2 linked regions of the Thiosocius teredinicola genome follow. Each later gene encodes a partner of the first gene's protein in a complex. Links are inferred from orthologs where the notes say so. Each region holds a gene or a part of one and is shown on either strand. Other genes may lie near its edges.

Region 1 (8,810 bases):
TTGTCGCCGTCGTCGTCGACCTCAAGCGAGTTCGTGCGCATGTGCCGCAAGCTTTCCTCGCCCTGCTTGTTGCGCAACAACATCGTCAACTCAGCCTTGAAATCATGGTAGCCGGTGTCGCGCCGGTCGGCCTCCTGTGCGATTTCCAGGCCCTTGTCGGCGGCCTCGTCGGCCAGCGCCGGCAACGCCAGCGCCGTGGTCAGGCTAAGTGCGAGCAACAGCGGGCGCACCTTCATGTGCGATACCTCCAAATTTCATCAATAACGGTGGCAGGAACAGGAAGTCGGCCAACAGCGCCAGGCCGATGGTGATGGCGGTCAACAGACCCATCCCCGCGTTGAGCTCAAACGCCGACAGCGCCAGGATACCGAAGCCCACCACCAATACCAGCGAGGTCACCCACAAGGCCGTGCCGACCGTCGAAAATGCGTAGCGCACCGCATCCTCCGGCGACAAGCCACGCTCACGTTGGGCGCGCACATACTTGCTGAGAAAATGTACCGTGTCGTCGACCACGATACCGATGGTCACGCCGGCGACAACCGACAGCGCCAGCCCCACCTGCCCGACCAACATGCCCCATAACCCCAAAGCCATGCCGATCGGCACCAGGTTCGGGATCACACTGAGCAGACCGATACGCAAGGAACGCAGCGCCACCAGCAGAATTGCAGAGATCAGCAGCAGGGCGATCGTGGTGCCCTTGAGCATCGAGCGCACGTTGCGATGCCCGATGTGGGCGAACATGATCGCCGAGCTGGCCCCATCGACGTGCATGTGATCGGGCGTGTTGTTTTGCAACCATTGCTTGGCACGCGCCTCCATCGCCAGCATGGACTCGGTGGAGATGGTATCGAGCGTGACCGTCATCCGCGTCGCGGTCTTGGCGACGTTGATCTGGTTGTTCAGGTCGAGCCCGAACGGCAGCGAAAACTCGTACAGCAGCAGGTACTGCGCGGCCAGTTCGTTGTCGTCGGGCAAGCGGTACCAATCCGCATCATCGCCGTGCATGTTCTTGTTGAGGCGCTTCATGATGTCGGTGAGCACGTTGACGTGCAGCACGCCCGGCTGCTGCCGATACCAATCGGCGAACGCCTCGACCTGCTGCAGGTACTCCGGATCCGATATCTTCTTGTCTGCGCCGGCAGGCAGCGAATACTCGATCAGGTAGATGCCGGTGAGATTCTCAGTGGCGAACTCGGTGTCTGCACGAAACGGCACTTCATCATCAAAGTATTCGACGAAGATGTCGTTGAGCTGATTGCGCGGCAACTGCGACACCAATCCGACGATCAGTATCGCCATCACCCAGAACAGGCGGTTGCGATTGCGAATGACGAATTCGGCAAATCGTTCCATGCCACCGTCGTGCTCCTCCGGCACCGGCTTGACGCGCAGTGGCAGTATCATCATCAGTGCCGGCAGGAACCAGATCGACAGGAAGAACGCCGCCATGACCCCCATGGCCGACATATTGCCCAGATCGCGAAACGGCGGGGCGTCGCTGAAGTTCAGGCTCAAGAAACCGATGGCCGTGGTGAGCGACGTCAGGAACACCGGCGTAAGGTTGATCCGCAGACTTTCGATCATGGCCGCCTGCTTGCCGAGACCGCGGCGCATGCCATGCAGGAAGATCACCAGGATATGTACGCAATCGGCCACTGCCAGGGTCATGACGATGACCGGCACGCTGGTTGTCGGTGGGCTCATCTGGATGCCCATCCAGCCGGTCAGACCCATCGTGCAGATGATCGTCGTGACGATCACCAGCATCGTCGCCACGGTCGCCGAGGTCGACTTCAACATCAAGGCCAACAGCACCAGGATGAACGCGAACATCAGCGGATAGAGGGTCTTCATATCCTTCTGCGACGCCTCGGGAAAGGCGTTGTTCATGATCACCATGCCGGTCAGATGCACATCGATATTCGGATCACGTGCTTCGGCCTGGGCGACCAGATTGCGGGCAAAGGCGGCCACGTCGGGCACTTCTGTTAGTTTCTTTTCCTGCAACTGGATCGTTACGTTTATGCCGGTCACGCGCGCGTCGGGCGATATCAGGCGGTTGACAAGCAACGGCTCGTTGACCGCAACATCCCGTGCTTGCTCGAGGTCGGCGTCGCCGAGTTGCGGCGCATCCGCAACCAGGTCGCGCACCAGCAGGTCGTCACCTTCCGCGCTGGTGTGTTGGAAATTACTGATGGAGTCGACGCGGATGGAATACGGTATCTGCCAGGCTTGCTTGGTCAGCCATTCGACCGTGGCCAGTGTCTCGCGCGTAAACACCTGGCCGTTTTTCGGCGCGATCACGAACAACACATTGTCGTTCTTGGTGTAGGTATCCTGCAGTGACTCGAACGCCTGGAGTTGTGGATTCTCCGGACTGAAGAACATCCGGTAGTCGTTGCTGAACGAGATCAGGCGAATGCCGGAACCGATCACGGCGACCACGACAAGCGTCGCAAGCACAACCCACCAGCGATAACGCAGCAAGGCGGCGAAAAAGGCTTCGTTCATGGGTACTGGCTTCCTTCCTTTGTTCAGCCGCGGCTGCGCAACGATTGCAGGTAGTCGATCAGGCCTTTACCGCAGGCCACCAACAGTTTTCGACTCTGCGCATTCTTCGCCATGCCGACACAGCCTTCGAGTGACGCGACGATGAACGCCGCCACCGAATTCACGTCGACCGCGGGGGATACGCTGCCGAAATCGCGGCCGCGTTCGAGCGCCGCCGCAATCGCGGCCCGCCATTCGTCCAACAGCTGCTCGAGGCGTTCACGAAATCCTGCATCGACCGGCGACATCTCCAGGGCAAGATTGTTGACCGGGCAGCCCAACGACAATTCGGCGATCGTCATCCGGTTGCCGGTCTTGCGGATCACCTCGATCAAGGCTTGAACGGGGTCGGTATCGGGCTGCTGCAGGGGATCGATCCACGCGTGGTGCAAGGTAGGCCCGAAATATTCGTCGACGACGGCGTATCCCAGGTCGAGTTTGCTGGGGAAATGATAGTAGAGCGCACCCTTGGTCACACCGGTTTCAGACAGGATGCGCGACAGACTCGCGGCCTGAAAGCCGTGCATGTGGATCTCGCGCGCAGCCGCTTCGAGCAGCAAGCGCCGCGTCTCGAGCGGGTTTTTGTCTTCGCCCGGTTTCGCTGAAGGAATCATCGCCATGCCGAGGGGCTGAACATACCGACCAGTATGTATGTCCACAATCAGAAGTCAAGCTCGCGGTGAGAATCATCGGCATTTCGATGGGGCGAGCGCGTCGGGCTTATGCGAAAATGCGCGGATCATTCCGACCGATCTGATTCAGTGAGCGTAGCAGTACCTCCCCTCCCTACAAGTAAATCGCCGTTGACTCATTGGGGCCGCTGCACCGGCGCCGCCGTTGGCTATGCGATCGCCCAGGCGGTCGGAAGGGCCGACGCGCCGCTTCTGGTGATCACCCGCGACGTGCAGGCCGCCACCCGGCTCATGGAAGAGGTCTGTTTCTTCCTCGACGACGACACCATCGAGGTGCTGGGATTTCCCGATTGGGAGACACTGCCCTACGATGTATTCTCGCCGCTGCCGGAGCTGATTTCGCAGCGGCTGCTGACGCTGCATCGTCTGCGCAGCCTCAAGCGCGGCGTCGTGGTGGTACCGGTCGCCACGTTGATGCAGCGCCTGCTGCCCGCCGAATACCTGGACGCCAACAGTCTGCTGCTGGACGTCGGCGATGAACTCGATCTCGACGCCTTTCGTCTGCGCCTCGAACAGGCAGGCTACCAATGTGTCTCGCAGGTGATGTCGCACGGTGAATTCGCCGTGCGCGGTTCCCTGCTCGACCTGTTCCCGATGGGCAGCGACCAGCCTTACCGCATCGACCTGTTCGACCGCGAGATCGACTCGATCCGGATCTTCGACCCGGAAACCCAGCGCACCAGCGAAAAGATCGAACGCATATCATTGTTGCCGGCGCGCGAGTTTCCGGTCGACGAGGCGGCGATCACCCGCTTTCGTGCCGCCTATCGCGAGCGCATCGAGGGCGATCCGCAACGCAGCCTGATCTATCGCGGCGTCAGCGAAGGCCAGTTTCCGGGCGGCATCGAGTACTACCTGCCGTTGTTCTTCGAAACCACGGCGACGCTGTTCGACTACCTGCCGGCGTCGACCACGGTCGTCTTCGAACACCGCCTGACGGACGACGCCGACCACTTCTTCACCGGCGTGGGCGAGCGTTACGAACAACGCCGCTATGACATCGAGCGCCCCTTGTTGACGCCCGACACGCTGTTTGTGCCGCCCGACGCGCTGCAGGAACGGATCGATCAGCGGGCACGCATCGTTTACCAGGCGGGCAGCGCCGATTGCGACAACCTCGACGGACCCTGCCACGATCTGCCGACCAAGCCGGTGCCGCCGGTCGGCATTCAGGCCAAGGCGGCCAATCCGGCCGGCGCCTTGCAACAAGTCCTCACCGCCGCGGATGCGCGGGTGCTGTTCGTCGCGGAGACGGCCGGTCGGCGCGAGGCACTGCTGGAGACGTTGCGCGGGTACGGCATCAAGCCGACCTATCAGGAAAGCTGGCATGCCTTCGTCGGCGACGACACATCGCCATGCATCACGGTCGCGGGGATCGAATCCGGCCTGTGGCTGACCGATGTCGGTGCCCTGGTCATCCCCGAGGCGCTGCTGCTCGGCGAACGCGTCAAGCAGCGGCGTCGGCGCAAAGGCCAGGATGCCGACCAGATCGTCCGCAACCTCGCGGAACTGACCATCGGTGCACCGGTAGTCCACGAAGAACACGGTGTCGGCCGGTTTCTCGGACTGCAGACGATCAAGGCGGGTGGCAATACCGATGAATTCCTGACGCTGGAATACGCCCGCGGCGACAAGCTGTATGTACCGGTCGCGTCGCTCAACCTGATCAGCCGCTACACCGGCGCATCGCCGGAGAGCGCGCCCCTGCATCGTCTGGGCAGCGATCAATGGGAGAAGGCACGCAAGCGGGCCGCCGAAAAGGTGCGCGACGTCGCCGCCGAACTGCTCGATATCTATGCGCGGCGCGAAGCGCGCCAGGGCACGGCCCTCGCCGCACCGGAAGACGATTACCGCAAGTTCGCGGCCGACTTCGAGTTTGAAGAGACCCCGGACCAGGATGAGGCAATTCGCGCCATCGTCGCCGATATGACGTCATCGAAACCGATGGACCGCGTCGTCTGCGGCGATGTCGGTTTCGGCAAGACCGAAGTGGCGATGCGCGCTGCCTTTATCGCCGCCAATGCCGGCAAGCAGGTGGCGGTGCTGGTGCCCACCACCCTGCTCGCGCAGCAGCACTATCAAAACTTCTCCGACCGCTTCGCCGACTGGCCGGTCAAGGTGGAGAGCCTGTCGCGTTTTCGTTCGGCCAAGGAAACCAACCAGGTGCTCAAGGGGCTTGCCGAGGGGCGCATCGACATCGTTGTCGGCACCCACAAGCTGCTCGGTGAAGGGGTCAAGTTCAAAGACCTGGGGCTGGCCATCATCGACGAGGAACACCGCTTCGGGGTCCGGCATAAAGAGCGGCTGAAAGCGCTGCGCGCCGAGGTCGACATCCTTACCCTGACCGCCACGCCGATTCCACGTACCTTGAACATGGCCATGTCGGGCCTGCGCGACCTGTCGATCATCGCCACGCCGCCGGCCGCGCGCCATCCAATCAAGACCTTCGTCAGCCAATGGAACGACGCCCTGGTGCGCGAGGCCTGTCAGCGCGAGATCAATCGCGGCGGCCAAGTGTACCTACTGCATAACGAGGTCTCGACGATCGAAAAGACCGCGCTCAAGGTCGCCGACCTTGTGCCCGGCGCACGCGTGGAGTTCGCGCACGGCCAGATGCGTGAACGCGAGCTTGAACGCATCATGCGCGACTTCTATCACCAGCGTTTCAACATACTGGTGTGTACGACCATCGTCGAAAGCGGCATCGACGTGCCGACCGCCAACACCATCATCATCGATCGCGCCGACAAGCTCGGATTGGCGCAGTTACATCAACTGCGCGGCCGGGTCGGTCGTTCGCACCACCGCGCCTACGCCTACCTGCTGGCGCCGCCGCCCAAGGCGATGACGCCGGATGCGCGCAAGCGTCTCGAGGCGATCGAGTCGCTCGAAGAACTGGGCGCCGGCTTTACCTTGGCAACACACGATCTGGAGATTCGCGGCGCCGGCGAACTGCTGGGCGATGAGCAGAGCGGCCAGATCCACGAGATCGGGTTCAACCTCTACACCGAGATGCTCGAGCGCGCGGTGCAGGCGATTCGCGCAGGCCGCCAGCCAGAGCTCGACCGTCCACTCGACCATGGCACCGAGGTCGATCTGCACATCCCGGCGTTGCTGCCCGACGACTATCTGCCCGACGTGCACATTCGCCTGATCCAATACAAACGGATCGCCTCCGCCGAATCGGTTGAAGAACTGCGCGAACTCAAGGTCGAGATGATCGACCGCTTTGGCCTGCTGCCTGACCAGGCGAAAAACCTGTTCGACGTCACCGAACTCAAGCTGCATGCGCAGCCTTACGGCGTCAAAAAGATCGAGGCAGGACCCAACGGCGGCAAGTTCCATTTCGACGCCGAACCCAAATTCGATCCGATGCAGCTGATCACCCTGATCCAAACCCAACCGAAAACGTTCAAGCTGGACGGCGCCGACAAGCTCAGGTTCACCGCCGACCTGGCGGACCCTGCTGAACGTGTGCAGGCCGTGAAGGGCCTGCTTGACCAATTGCTCGGGATACAGTGAAGTTGCTGGCTATGAAAACGATCGCCCACGCCGTAAGGCGTTTTAGCTTATTTATTGTTCTGTTCGCCGCCACGGGTGCGACAATTGCCGCCAGCTACAACATCGAGATGGTGGTTTTCGAACGTCCCGGCGGTGGAGATAACGCCTACTGGCCGGTCAACACGACCGAACCCGATCAGGGCAAGGCGGTAGGCAACATCGCGGACCTCAAAGCCGGCCCGCAATCCCTCGAACCGGTCGCCTATACCTTGCGCCAGAAAGGCATGGTCATACTCGATCACGTTTCCTGGTATCAGGATCCGCGCGGACGCAATAGTCATGATTGGTACACCGTCGAAGGAACCCGTCTTAACGGCCTGGTCCGCGTCACCGAGGGGCGCGATCTGCATCTCGATACAGACCTTGTGTTGCGCGACGCTTTTTCATCCCGCACCTACCGGGTCACGCAACATCGCCGCCTGCGCACCGGCGAGCTGCACTACCTGGACCACCCTCGCCTCGGCATCATCGTGCGCGCCGTGAAAATTGAACAAAGCGCCACCTCGGTCAACCGCGACCTCGACACCGGCGAACCCAGGCCCGCAGAGCCTCGAAGCTAAGATCACCTCCGACGACTCGTGAGCGATTGTTCGGCAGCCGATGTCGCACGGCTGTTCGCGACAAGTCTCTGCAAACACTGGCCATTACGTGCGATTTAATTCTTGATCTGCTCGGTCTCGCCGATGTGATTCAAGCCGTCCAGAAATATTGAGATGCACCTAATTCCCGTTTCGCGACGACCGTCCAAAAAATTGTGCGCTTACTGACATATGCTTGTCAGACACATTGGGCAGACTGCCGTCCACTTATCGTGATCACCAAGGAATTGCGCTTATGAAACTCGCCAATATGATGCGCGAAGGGATCAAGCTGGTTGCGCTTTTCGGCGCCGTTGCACTGGTGGTGTGGAGCATGCCGGAATCGACGCCGCCCTCACCACCTCACGCTGTAGAGCAACTCACGGCGAATCACTAGATTCCGGGTCGCTGAACAGCGTCATCACGACCCCGGCGAAGCCAATCACAAACCCCAGCGGAACGGCCGCAAGAAATATCTTGGTCATCTGATCGTTGCCGGCAAACATATAGCTGAAGCCAACGACCAGCCCGACAACCGTCAAAATCGCACCGATAATCAATGCGTAAACGCCGAGTTTGTGCATCGTGAAGTTTCTCACCCTCTGGGTTCGCGACGAAGTTTTCGCGGCACCTTGATTGAAATTTTCCGTCTGATACGAGGGCCACGCCCCATCAGAACGATCCACCGGGGCCCAGCGCAGCAATATGTCGCGCGACAGTGATCTGAACGCGCAATTGTCGCCGAATACCCCTTGATCCGAAAGCGCCAACCGTAAAGACCCAAGTCGCCCTTCAATCCGTGGTGGGAATGCTCGGGCGTGATTGGTTTGATTGAGAAAGGTGCAGACGAAGCTGGTTCGAAATCGTCGTAGTAATTCGTTTCGCTCGGGTGCCTACTCGATCATCTCAGGCGGCAGTACGGCAGACAGCCTGTCGCCCAAGTCATCCGCCAGTTTGCGACTGAAACTGGCCGTCAGGTGACTTCGATCGCGGTACATCACGAAGCCGCCATCATCGACGACGCAGGCTTCACCCGACGGACAAATCGCCTCCGTCATATCGATCAGGTGGATGTCATCGTGTTTCTCGATCGTGCGCTTGTCCACCTGACGTATGAAATCTTCAATTTGATCCGGCGGGTTCAATGCGCAGCTTTGGTCGGCGTCGCGGTCTTTCCAGTTTGCCATCGAAAGACATGTCGGCGCATTGAAATCCAGTTCCGGCGTATCGCGCATGACGATGATCTGCCCGGTTGTGCCGTTCAGCCGTGCCAATGACTTTTCAATACCCTCGGCCATCAACCTGCCTTCCTGCGCAGCAGTTTCAGCGCCCTTGATCTCGTATCTGCTTGAACTGGCGATTATCGTAACGTCGGGATGAATGCGGCCGATACGGTCAAACGACTGCTCACGCCAAGCAGTAC
Region 2 (4,973 bases), 1.8 Mb from region 1 along the record:
GCAACGGCCTGCTGCGCGGCATGCTGCAGGAATTGAATCAGGACTTCCTGCGCATGGGCCTGGAAGAAGACCAGGAAGCCTACGTGCTCGATCGCATCGATACCGCGATCGAAGACGCCATCGAAAAGATCGACGCCAGCCAGGCGTTGCGCGACACCCTGCTGGTGTTGCTGCCGAGTCTCAAGAACGTCTACCACCAGCAGCAGGAGATGGTCGACATCTTCATCGCCAACCACAACCGGGCGCAAACCGAGACCGCGGCCGATATGGGCGATATCGAGTTGTTCTAAATACACACTCGATTCCCCTTTGTCCTGCCGGCGACCTCCCGTAACATTGACGGGTTTCGACCCGACGATTTGCCGAGATGGACACAATTCACATCCGGGGCGCCCGTACCCACAACCTCAAAAACATCGACCTCTCGCTGCCGCGCGACAAGCTGATCGTGATCACCGGCCTGTCCGGGTCGGGCAAGTCGTCGCTCGCCTTCGATACCATTTACGCCGAAGGCCAGCGCCGCTACGTTGAATCGCTGTCGGCCTACGCCCGGCAGTTCCTGTCGATGATGGAAAAGCCTGACGTCGACCATATTGAGGGCTTGTCGCCGGCGATCTCGATCGAGCAGAAGACCACCAGCCACAACCCGCGCTCGACCGTCGGCACCATCACCGAGATCTACGACTACCTGCGCCTGCTGTTTGCACGCGCCGGTACGCCGCGCTGTCCGACGCACGGCGAGCATCTCGAGGCGCAGACCGTCAGCCAGATGGTCGACCAGGTGCTGGCGCTGCCCGAAGGCAGCAAGCTGATGCTGCTGGCGCCGGTGATCTCCGAGCGCAAGGGCGAGTACCAGAAGTTGCTTGCCGAGCTGCATGCACAGGGCTTTATCCGTGCACGTATCGATGGCGAGACCTACGAGCTGGATGATCCGCCGGACCTGGAACTGCACAAGAAGCACACCATCGAGGTCGTGGTCGACCGTTTCAAGGTGCGCCCCGATCTGGCGTTGCGCCTGGCCGAATCGTTCGAGACTGCGCTGCACCTGGCTGAAGGCATTGCCCGCGTCGCCTGGATGGATGAGCCGAAAAAGAAAGATCTGACCTTTTCGGCCAATTTCGCCTGCCCGGTATGCGGCTACAGCATCGAGGAACTCGAACCGCGCCTGTTCTCGTTCAACAACCCGGTCGGCGCCTGCGGCACCTGCGACGGACTCGGTGTCGAGCAGTTTTTCGATCCGGGCAAGGTGGTGGCCAATCCTGACCTTTCACTCGCCGGTGGCGCGGTGCGCGGCTGGGACCGGCGCAACGCGTACTACTACCAGATGATCCGCTCGCTCGGTCAGCACTATGGGTTCGACCCGGAAATGCCATGGGAGGATCTGCCCAAGGAAACCCGCGAGATCATCCTCAAGGGCAGCGGCTTCGACGCCGTCGAGTTCAGCTATTTCAACGACCGCGGCCGGGTCGTGAAGAAGACCCACCCGTTCGAGGGCATCATCAACAACATGCAGCGGCGCTACCGCGAGACCGAGTCGAACGCGGTGCGCGAAGAACTGGCGCGCTATATCTCATCACAGCCCTGCCCCGACTGCGCCGGCACCCGCCTGAACGAAGCGGCGCGCAACGTGTTCGTCGCCGAGCACAATCTGCCGTCGGTCACCCACATGGCGGTCGAACACAGCCTGACCTTTTTCAACGAACTCAAGCTGCCGGGCAAACAGGGAAAGATCGCCGCCAAGATCGTCAAAGAGATCAAGGAACGCCTGCAGTTTCTGGTCAATGTCGGACTGAACTATCTGACCCTCGACCGCAGCGCCGACACCCTGTCGGGCGGCGAGGCGCAGCGCATCCGGCTGGCAAGCCAGATCGGCGCCGGCCTGGTCGGCGTGATGTACGTGCTCGACGAGCCGTCGATCGGTCTGCACCAGCGCGACAACGAACGCCTGCTCAAAACGCTGACCTATCTGCGCGATCTGGGCAACACGGTGATCGTGGTCGAACACGACGAGGACGCGATTCGCAGCGCCGACCACGTGGTCGACATCGGCCCGGGCGCCGGCGTGCACGGCGGCAAGGTGGTTGCCCAAGGCAAGGTCAAAGACATCTGCAAGGTCAAAGGCTCGATCACCGGCGACTATCTGGCTGGCCGCCAGACCATCGAGATACCCGCCGAAAGGCATGCGATCGACCGCAAACGGATGCTGAAGATCGACGGTGCGAGCGGCAACAACCTCAAAAAGGTGAAGCTTGAGATACCGGCCGGCCTGTTCACCTGCGTGACCGGCGTGTCCGGATCAGGCAAATCGACCCTGATCAACGACACCCTGTACCCGCTGGCCGCGAACCAACTCAACGGCGCCAGCCATACTGTTGCGCCGCACAAGCGGACCAGCGGTATGAAGCACTTCGACAAGGTTGTCGATATCGACCAGTCGCCGATCGGCCGCACCCCGCGCTCGAACCCGGCCACCTATACCGGCCTGTTCACGCCGATCCGCGAACTGTTCGCCGGTGTGCCCGAGGCCCGGTCGCGTGGCTACAACCCCGGGCGGTTCAGCTTCAACGTCAAGGGCGGCCGCTGCGAGGCCTGCAAAGGCGACGGCGTCATCAAGGTCGAGATGCACTTTCTGCCCGACATCTATGTGCAATGTGACGTTTGTAAGGGAAAACGCTACAATCGCGAGACGCTCGAGATCCAGTACAAGGGAAAACGGATCAACGAGGTGCTCGACATGACGGTCGAAGACGCCTTGGCCTTTTTCGACGCCGTACCGGTGCTCAAGCGTAAGCTGCAAACTCTGATGGACGTGGGCCTGAGCTATATCACGCTCGGCCAGAACGCGACCACACTTTCCGGCGGCGAGGCGCAGCGGGTGAAGCTGTCGCGCGAACTTTCCAAGCGCGACACTGGTCGCACGCTCTACATCCTCGACGAGCCGACGACAGGGCTGCATTTTCACGACGTCAAGCAACTGCTGGGCGTGCTGCACCGCTTGCGCGATCACGGCAACACCGTGGTCGTGATCGAACACAACCTCGATGTCATCAAGACGGCGGACTGGATCGTGGACCTGGGCCCTGAAGGCGGCGACGGCGGTGGAGAGATCATCGCCACAGGCACGCCCGAAGAGGTTGCTCAGATGTCGCATTCACATACCGGCCGATTCCTCGCGCCGATATTGCGAACGGACTAGTCGCAAACCCTTGAGCGCCGTCGGCGCTGGCAGGACGTATTGGACGACCCCTTTAAACTCGGGCGGGCGATGAACCGACCCGCCGATTCACTGCTCTTTATCTGCAGGCTGTAGTTATGCGCCTCGAAACCCTTTTGCCGTTCCTCACCTGGTTCAAACTGATCGATAAGCGCACGCTGCGCGCCGATCTGGTAGCCGGATTCACCGGAGCGGTCATCGTGTTGCCGCAAGGCGTGGCCTTCGCAACGATCGCCGGATTGCCACCGGAGTACGGCCTGTACACAGCGATGATCACGCCAATCATCGCCGCGCTATTCGGTTCATCGTTTCACCTGGTTTCCGGACCGACCACCGCCATCTCGATCGTGGTGTTCTCGGCGATCAGCCGCTATGCCGTTCCAGGGTCGCCCGAGTTCGTACAGATGACGCTTACCCTGACGTTTCTCGCCGGGGTTTACCAATTGGCGTTCGGCCTGGCGCGCCTCGGCACGGTGGTCAACTTCGTCTCTCACACCGTCGTGATCGGATTCACCGCGGGGGCAGCACTGTTGATCGCTACCAGCCAGATGAAGCACGTGCTGGGCATCGAGATACCGAAGGGTGAGTCGTTTCTGCACACCTGGGTCGACGTGTACACGCTGGCGGGCGACATCGATTGGATGACCGTGGTGATCGCGTTGAGCACCCTGCTCAGCGCGATTGCGATTAAGAAGCTGGTGCCCCGGATACCGAACCTGCTGGTGGGCATGGTCGTCGGCAGCGTGGTCGCCGCGCTCTTGGGTGGCGCCGAGGCCGGCATCAAGCTGGTGGGCGAGATTCCAGCCCATCTCCCGCCATTGTCGGCTCCTGATTTCTCTCTGGCGTCGATCAAGACGCTGGCGCCTGAGGCATTCGCGGTCGCACTGCTGGGCCTGATCGAAGCGGTATCGATCAGCCGCGCGGTCGCCACCAAGTCGAATCAGCGCATCAATGCGAACCAGGAATTCATCGGCCAAGGCATGTCGAACGTGGTCGGCAGCTTTTTCTCGAGCTACGCCGGCTCGGGCTCATTCACCCGCTCTGGCATCAACTATTCGGCCGGCGCCAAGACCCCGATGTCGGCCATCTTCGCCGCCATCATGTTGATGGTGATCGTGCTGCTGGTCGCCCCCCTGACGGCCTATCTGCCGATCGCCGCAATGGGTGGCGTCATCCTGATCGTGGCGTACAACCTGATCGACTTTCATCACATCACCGATATCCTGCGCTACAGCCGCTCGGAGACGTCTATTCTGCTGACGACGTTCGGCGCCACCCTGTTCCTCGAACTCGAATTCGCGATCTACATGGGCGTACTGCTGTCGCTGTTGATCTTCCTCGCACGCACCTCGGTACCCGCGATTCCGGCGCTGGCCGTCGATACCAACCCGAAAACCGGCAAACGTTCGTTCGAGAACATCGAAAACAAGCCGCTGCGTGCCTGCCCACAACTCAAGGTGCTGCGCATGGATCTGGCGCTGTATTTCGGCTCGATCAATCATGTGCAGCAACGCATCACCCGGGTATCCGAGAACGAGGATATCCGCCATATCCTGATCGTCGGCGACGGCATCAACTACATGGACCTGAGCGCGGCCGAGACCCTGGTCAACGAAGCACGCCGACTGAAGTCTATCGGTGGCGGACTGTACTTCGTCGGCCTGGGTGAAAACGTTTATGAGTTCGCTGCGCGCTCGTGCTTCGTCAAGAAGGTTGGCGCAGACCACTTTTTTGATTCGAAGACGCAGGCCATCCGCAG

The links. The genes of interacting proteins can lie anywhere in the genome.
Region 2: the proteins of mfd (region 1) and uvrA are in contact, whole or in part, in a crystal structure (PDB 4DFC), measured with the Escherichia coli proteins. The link is inferred for Thiosocius teredinicola from one-to-one orthologs.

The regions. Positions count from the first base shown.
Region 1 is NZ_CP019936.1:2,538,131-2,546,940, forward strand. What follows is about bases 2,972-6,970. They hold mfd (transcription-repair coupling factor), read left to right. Parts: upstream 2,972-3,278; coding sequence 3,279-6,770; downstream 6,771-6,970. Other genes in these bases: B1781_RS12200 (TetR family transcriptional regulator C-terminal domain-containing protein), read right to left, coding at 2,972-3,176; B1781_RS12210 (CsiV family protein), read left to right, coding at 6,782-6,970. Outside these bases: B1781_RS12190 (outer membrane lipoprotein-sorting protein), read right to left, coding at 1-236; B1781_RS12195 (efflux RND transporter permease subunit), read right to left, coding at 205-2,517; more of B1781_RS12200, read right to left, coding at 2,541-2,971; more of B1781_RS12210, read left to right, coding at 6,971-7,369; B1781_RS23185 (hypothetical protein), read left to right, coding at 7,644-7,784; B1781_RS12215 (hypothetical protein), read right to left, coding at 7,768-7,971; B1781_RS12220 (acyltransferase family protein), read right to left, coding at 8,281-8,810. UniProt on the Escherichia coli protein: Couples transcription and DNA repair by recognizing RNA polymerase (RNAP) stalled at DNA lesions. Mediates ATP-dependent release of RNAP and its truncated transcript from the DNA, and recruitment of nucleotide excision repair machinery to the damaged site.
Region 2 is NZ_CP019936.1:4,317,010-4,321,982, forward strand. The notes cover bases 1-3,396. They hold uvrA (excinuclease ABC subunit UvrA), read left to right. Parts: upstream 1-367; coding sequence 368-3,196; downstream 3,197-3,396. Other genes in these bases: B1781_RS20330 (response regulator), read left to right, coding at 1-290; B1781_RS20340 (SulP family inorganic anion transporter), read left to right, coding at 3,313-3,396. Outside these bases: more of B1781_RS20340, read left to right, coding at 3,397-4,973. UniProt on the Escherichia coli protein: The UvrABC repair system catalyzes the recognition and processing of DNA lesions. UvrA is an ATPase and a DNA-binding protein. A damage recognition complex composed of 2 UvrA and 2 UvrB subunits scans DNA for abnormalities.